Regions from separate parts of the Paenibacillus sp. MT124 genome, predicted to be linked through region 1. Evidence: riboswitches for the same ligand, from Rfam matches in the RefSeq annotation. Region 1 holds a riboswitch; each other region holds the start of a gene.
What was found. A riboswitch is a leader RNA that binds a small molecule or an ion and turns the genes downstream of it on or off. The one in region 1 is predicted to bind cobalamin.
Positions count from the first base shown of each region.

Region 2: it holds a riboswitch for cobalamin, as region 1 does, so the genes downstream of both, cobJ (precorrin-3B C(17)-methyltransferase) here and nikB (nickel ABC transporter permease) in region 1, are expected to answer to the same signal.
Region 3: it holds a riboswitch for cobalamin, as region 1 does, so the genes downstream of both, AC3RCI_RS06820 (ABC transporter substrate-binding protein) here and nikB (nickel ABC transporter permease) in region 1, are expected to answer to the same signal.

Region 1 covers NZ_CM179500.1:266,760-269,033, reverse strand. Annotated here, with positions in the region: gene nikC (nickel transporter permease) at 1-13, opposite strand, end outside; gene nikB (nickel ABC transporter permease) at 15-953, opposite strand; cobalamin riboswitch at 1,117-1,306, opposite strand; gene AC3RCI_RS01245 (AraC family ligand binding domain-containing protein) at 1,387-2,214, opposite strand.
Region 2 covers NZ_CM179500.1:6,044,903-6,047,176, reverse strand. Annotated here, with positions in the region: gene AC3RCI_RS27335 (uroporphyrinogen-III synthase) at 1-184, shown strand, start outside; cobalamin riboswitch at 380-568, shown strand; gene cobJ (precorrin-3B C(17)-methyltransferase) at 968-2,274, shown strand, end outside.
Region 3 covers NZ_CM179500.1:1,477,955-1,480,228, forward strand. Annotated here, with positions in the region: gene cbiB (adenosylcobinamide-phosphate synthase CbiB) at 1-135, shown strand, start outside; gene AC3RCI_RS06815 (histidine phosphatase family protein) at 126-773, shown strand; cobalamin riboswitch at 946-1,074, shown strand; gene AC3RCI_RS06820 (ABC transporter substrate-binding protein) at 1,484-2,274, shown strand, end outside.

The sequences.
Region 1 (2,274 bases):
TAAATTCTCTCATCCTAGACATCCACGTCCAGTCGAATCCGCGGGTCATGCAGATGTGTCCAGAGATCAACCATCAGATTCAGCAATACATAGATGGTTGCCATCCAGATGACGTAGCCCTGAATCAGGGGATAGTCCCTTGTAAAGATGGCATCCACCGCCATCTGCCCTACACCCGGCCATACGAACAAACTTTCCACAATGGCTGCCCCGCCGAGCAGGGCGCCTGTAGACATGCCCATGAGCGTAACGATGGGCAATAATATATTGGGTAAAATATGCTGCATCATAATGACTCTCTCCTTCACGCCTCTGGCTCTGGCCCCCGTTACATAGTTCTGGGACATCTCTTCCAGAATCACCGTACGGATCTGCCTGATATATTGGGCAATCAGAGGTAACGCCAGTGTGCATGCCGGCAATATCAGGCTGTTCCAGCCCGAACTTCCCATGACAGGCAGCAGCTTGAGTTGAACTCCAAATACCAACATAAGCAGCATCCCGAGCCAGAAGCTGGGCATGGACAGCCCTGCAAACGAAAACAGGCGAATGACGTAATCCAGCACGTTGTTTCTGTAGACAGCCGACAAAATCCCCAGTGGAAACGCAATCAGAATGACCAGCAGCAGGGCACTTCCTGTTAGCCGAAGCGTGGCTGGAAGCCTGGACAGCAGAATGTCGAGCACAGGCCTGTCGTATTTATAGGACGTTCCGAAATCTCCGGTAAGCACCTGTCCCAGCCAGGTTCCGTAGCGTATCCAAAATGGCTGATCCAGTCCCAGCTGGACACGCACCTGCTGTACCAATTCGTCCGACGGTGTGACCCCTGTAGACATGAGCATAAGCCTTGCCGGGTCCCCCGGAGACAGATAGGTCAGCAGAAACGTCAGAAACGAAATGCCGAATAACACGGCTGCCAGTTGAATGAATCTTTTCACAATATATCTACTCACATGTCTGACATCCTCTCCCCAATCTCCAATCCCGCACGTGACTTGTCCATGCATATCAAAAAAGACGTCTCTCTCCGCTAGTACCGGATAAGGACGTCTTAAATAAACAGATTTTCAGAAAAAATCATGCTCTCTAAACACCTTCCTATCTCCCGTAGGTACTACTGTGTTGTTAAACTAGGCAGGTCTCCTGGCTCCAGAATCCTCGTCATTGCAGCACCTTCCCGGTCTAAACCAGTGGCATAACGCTGCATAACTCCTCTGTTACAGTGGCGGGACCGCGCCGGCATCACACCGGTCTTCCCTATTAAGCTTCTACCCGAAGGTAAAGCACCCAGTTCCACATATTCAATTGAAATGCATTCTGTACCAGTATAGCTGGCTCACAGATAATGATCAAAGCATTTATTCAAATTTGAAACAGCTCTGCAGGCTAACCTCGTTGTCTTGATTCTTTGGGGGATACTCCTGTCACTCGCTTGAACATCTTGGAAAATAAAAGCGGATCGGTATATCCCACGGAGTGGGCAACCTCGCTGACTGAAAGCGTCGAGCTCTGCAGCAGTTCTGCCGCACGATTCATCCGGTATTCAAGAAAGAATGCCTGAAGCGACTTCCCGTACTTCTCCTTAAAAAGACCGGACAGATACGTACGATCCAAGCGAACGGACTGCGCAATATCAAGGATGGACGTCTTCTGGCTGTACCTGTTCTCCATAAACTGGACGGCTTGTCTGATGTATTCATCCTTGGTGGAAAGGGGCCTCTGCGGCTTGTCCTCATCGGGGGAGGAGGATATCAGTTCGGCAATTAAACGGTATAACAGACTCTGGCTAAAAACATCTCCGCCATTGCGTGATGAGGCCTGAGTCATGTCTGCATACAAACCATCCATGACCTTCGGATCTCTGGCATCAAATACAGGATGTGCCGAACTCAGTTTTGCCCTCTGCATAAATGTCTTGGCATGGACGCCCTTAAACCCGAACCAAGAGTACGTCCATGGCTCCTTCGCATCGGCCTCATAATGGATAATGGTATCCGGGAGAATGACGAAGCCCTGACCCTGGGTCAGCCGGTATTCCTTATCCTCCATATGCACCGTTCCCCATCCCTCATGAATGTAATGAACCACATAGGAATCTCGCACCCCTGGACCCCAATAATGAGAAGGATCGCAGGCTTGCCAGCCGAAAAACAACAGCACCAGCTCCATCTGTGTCCAGTCCATGGGCATCACATTAAACTCAATCGGTGTCATCCTCCCACCCCTTCCCTTCCTCCGCATCTATTTTTTCATTTTAAATTATAACAGGTGAAC
Region 2 (2,274 bases), 710 kb from region 1:
GCTGGAACAGATGCAGCAGGCTTTCCGGGACGGTGTGATTCCTGCATCTGTAGGTAAAGTGACTGCAAACGCCATGCGTGAAGAGGGGATTGAAGCACGAGTTGTTCCGGAGGAAGAAAAGATGGGAGCACTCATCGTTGAGCTGGGACGATATATTGCTGCAGCACACGCAGATCAATCCTGATAAGCAGATCAGGATGCAGGTCTGTTAATGGATCCGGTAAGATCGTTATGAGGGTTTCGCAGATGGATACATCATTCAAGTTCTGATCTGTTCTGGATCAGAACTTTTTTCTGTTTTGTCTGAAAATAGAATCGTGGACAAACATCATAAGCATGGACATTTTTTCCTGAGCGGTGTTATGATGAAAGCAATATCATTCATGAAAACAAGCAAGGTGCTCTTGCGTCGAGCAAGAGGTAACAGGGAATCGGGTGCAAATCCCGAGCGGTCCCGCCACTGTAATGGGGAAGCCCTTTTCATCCAAGTCACTCGTAGATCCGGGGAAGACAGAAAAGGAAGCTGATGATCCAGAGCCAGGAGACCTACCTTGCATGTGTCACCGAACCCTTCGCGGAAAGGAGTGGTGTACGAAGAATCAGGAAACGGGCGAACAACCGGTTCGCCTGGCAGGCCCTTTGCGGCCATGCAGCCACAGGTCTATCCTCAATAGGGCCGTGGACTGTCTTCTTGAGTGTACGTACATGCGTATCCCATCCGTTATAAGGATGGGATTTTTTTATTTTTTACAGTCCATCCGGAACTGGATTTAATCGAACATGCCGCGAAGAAGAAGGTCGGTCAAGCCGTCCTTTTTCACGTTTTGGAATAGCCCGGATAAGAAGGTTGAGCTGCACAGAGCAACTCCATAATCAAGAGCTCAAATACAGACCACGGCTGAAGAAGCGATGATATAGATGTGATTGACGTGCTAAGGGTGAACAGGGAGATGGAGGAGGAGAAGCAATGCAGAGTCAAGGAAAGCTGCTGATTATCGGATTTGGCCCAGGAGCGATGGAGCATATCACCACACGGGCATTGGAGGCACTACGGGAGAGTGAGGTCATCATTGGTTATAACACTTACGTTGATCTGATTCGTCCACTCCTGGACGGACAGGAGATTGTACGGACAGGCATGACCGAAGAGGTAAGCCGGGCACAGGAAGCGGTCAGACAGGCCGAGATGGGCAAAATCGTTGCAGTAATCTCCAGTGGCGATGCAGGTGTATATGGCATGGCCGGACTGGTGTATGAGGTGCTGATGGAGCAAGGCTGGAAGCCGGGAACCGGCGTTGGCGTTGAGGTTATCCCGGGTGTATCTGCCATTCAATCCTGTGCTTCCTTGCTGGGTGCACCCGTGATGCATGATGCATGTACGATCAGTCTGAGTGACCACCTTACGCCATGGGAGACGATTATTCGACGAGTTGAAGCAGCAGCATCAGCTGATTTTGTCATTGCTCTGTACAACCCTCGCAGTGGACGCCGGACACGCCAGATCGTGGAGACGCAGGAGATGCTGCTGCGTTACCGTAGTCCCCAGACACCGGTGGGGCTTGTAAAAAGTGCCTACCGTGAACGTCAAGATGTTGTGATGACCACGCTGGAAGACATGTTGAATCATGATATCGGCATGCTAACGACCGTGATCATTGGTAACTCCTCGACCATGATGTACGAAGGACTCATGGTCACACCGCGCGGATATCAGCGGAAATACACACTGAATACCGCGGAACAGCCGCTCAGACCGCATGAGCGGCTCCGCACGGAAGCGGAGCCTTGGTCGCTCGGCGCGATGGAGGCCCGTTCTGCCGCTGCAGCTGATGCAGCAGGCACGGTCCGCGACATGCAGACCGCGCAGCCGGCTGCGGAACCAGCCCTGCGCGGCGCCAGCGCCAGTACGGGCATGGGACCGCAAGGGGAGCGGGGCGCTGGCTTGCCTGCTGCTCAGCCAGCAGGCGGCAGCACCGCAGTGCTTGCAGCCGAGCCTCCTGAAGCGGTGGAATGCGCACCTCGTGCTGCCTTGGCGGTGCCGCGTGCCGGTGCGGCCGAACTGGCTGCCGAGGCGCTGACGCGGCTTGCGGCAGGCGGCAAGCTCGCTGGCGAAGCTGCTAGCCGCTGGCTGGATGCGGCTGGGTCAGGCGTGCCAGCCGCGACGCCGCAGACTGCAGGGGCAGCTGCTGTGCGGACAGCACCCGAGCCGGGACGCAAGGCACCGCTGTTCGAGATTGGCGTGTCACCTGGCGTCGGCAACAAGAAGTTTACTGC
Region 3 (2,274 bases), 1.2 Mb from region 1:
ACACGACTGATGGAAGCAGAGGATATCGTGCGGACCACGCGTTTGATGTTCTGGTCGGCGGGAGCTTTTGTGCTGTTATGCTGGTTGGTAACGTTCGGCATCTGGACAGCAGGAGGTGCACTGTTATGGAAGTAGAATCCGGGAAGCGTGGAACTGAAATGCGGGAGATCATGTTTATCCGTCATGGGACAACTTCTTGGAATGTGGAAAAGAGATACCTCGGACATACGGATATCGGTCTCCTGCCGGATGCAGAGCGGGAACTGGCGCCGCTTCGCCAGTCCATTCGCGGGATCACATGGGATGCACTGTATTGCAGTGATCTGCTGCGCTGCCAGCAGACCGTGGAACAAATCGCTCCGGTACAAGCAGGAGAAGCACAGCTTGATCGGCGTCTGCGTGAGATTGATTTTGGGCAATGGGAAGGGATGACTTACGATGAGCTCAAGGACAATCCGCTCTACCGGGATTGGATTGATGCACCGCAGGATGTGACGCCACCGGGCGGTGAGCCTTGGCAGGCATTTGCTGCGAGGATCGACTCCTTCGTGGAGGAGTGCCTTGTGTCCGTTTCGCCAGGGGAACATTCCGAAGAAAATCATGTTCCTGCGGTTGCCGTAATTACCCATGGCGGTGTCATTCGGTATGCCATGTCACGCCTCATACCAGAACTGGGATTCTGGGATACGCAGGTCATTCCGGGGCAAGCAATTAAGGTTCGGCTTGAAAAAAGGGGAAATAGCTGGGTTTCAAGCAGGGTATCTTTTCCGTGAATCGGGTTGTAAGGATGTGCAATATAACCTATAATCACAACAGAAGTGTGACTTCAGCATGAATACATATCTCGTTATGCGCTTAAGCGCTGATGGATGGTACATGCTCACTTGAATGGTTACAATATCAGCGACCACGGGTCCCTTGTGCGAGCAAGAAGAGCTCATCGAGTTAATGCAAACGATGAACGGCACAATGGGTGAAATAGGGAAGCCGGTGTGAATCCGGCACGGTCCCGCCACTGTAAATCAGGACGAACAGTCCTGTAAGTCAGGTTACCTGCCCTGGACGTACAAACCGGTGTTCCTTCGAGGAAAGGACAGCGTTTCGGGCAATTCTATGTGCATGAACAGCGGGTACGCTGTAGATGTGCAGATCGCCATATGCGAGACGTCATCCCTGATCCTGACGTAAGGATCGGGGATTTTTTTGTTCATATAGGATGAACCTGTAAGCTTTACACTAGACCACTACGATTGCAGTACCATCTTCCGATCGCTGTTATCCCCAGATTTCTTTGATCCCCTTATCAAAAGGGGAAATCCGGTGATAAATGCGAACACTTCGTTTCTTCAGATCGGTTCTGCACTCTCCGTTAACGTGTAAACGCTGCAGTTCAAACCTTATATAGGAACACCAAAGTATGGGGAGTAGGAGTTTGAGCATGTTGCAAGAAATAGTACAAATAGAGAAGGGGAGAATGAACAGAATGAACATCAAGAATTGGAAAGGCATGGCGTCCCTGCTGACAGCAGCGATGCTCACACTGGCTTTGGCTGGATGTGGAAATGCAACAACGAACGAGGGAACAGGTACAGCTACGCAGCAGCCGGCACAGGAGCAATCCCAAGGCCAGGAGCAGACGGATCTCAAAACACAATATCCACTTACGGTAACGGATGCAACGGGTGAAACCTTCACGTTTGAGAAAGCGCCAGCCAAAATCGTATCCGTGTCTCCGGCAGAAACCGAGTCATTGTTCGCGCTTGGACTGGACGAGCAGATCGTAGGTGTATCCGACTATGACGATTATCCGGAAGCTGCAACGAGCAAACCGAAAATGGGCGGTGTGTCGAAGCCAAATGAAGAGTCAATTATCGCAGCTGAAGCAGACATCGTATTTACAGGCATCTCCATGAGCGAAGAGGCTGTGACCAAGCTGCGCGAGCTGGGTATCACCATTTTCAAAACAGATCCGAAATCGATAGACGATGTCATGAACAACATCGAAACGTTCGGCAAAATCACGGATCATCAGGAGCAGGCACAGGAGCTCATCACGAAGATGAAACAGGACGTGGCTGACGTAACCGAAGCGGTCAAGGCTGTGAAGTCGGAAGATCAGAAAAAGGTATATGTTGAATTCTCCCCGGGCTGGACTGTGGGTAAAGGCGAATTCATGGATGAACTGATCACGGTAGCCGGTGGGATCAATGTTGCTTCCGACCTCGTGGGCTGGAATGAAATTAACGAAGAGAACATTATCGCTTCCAATCCGGA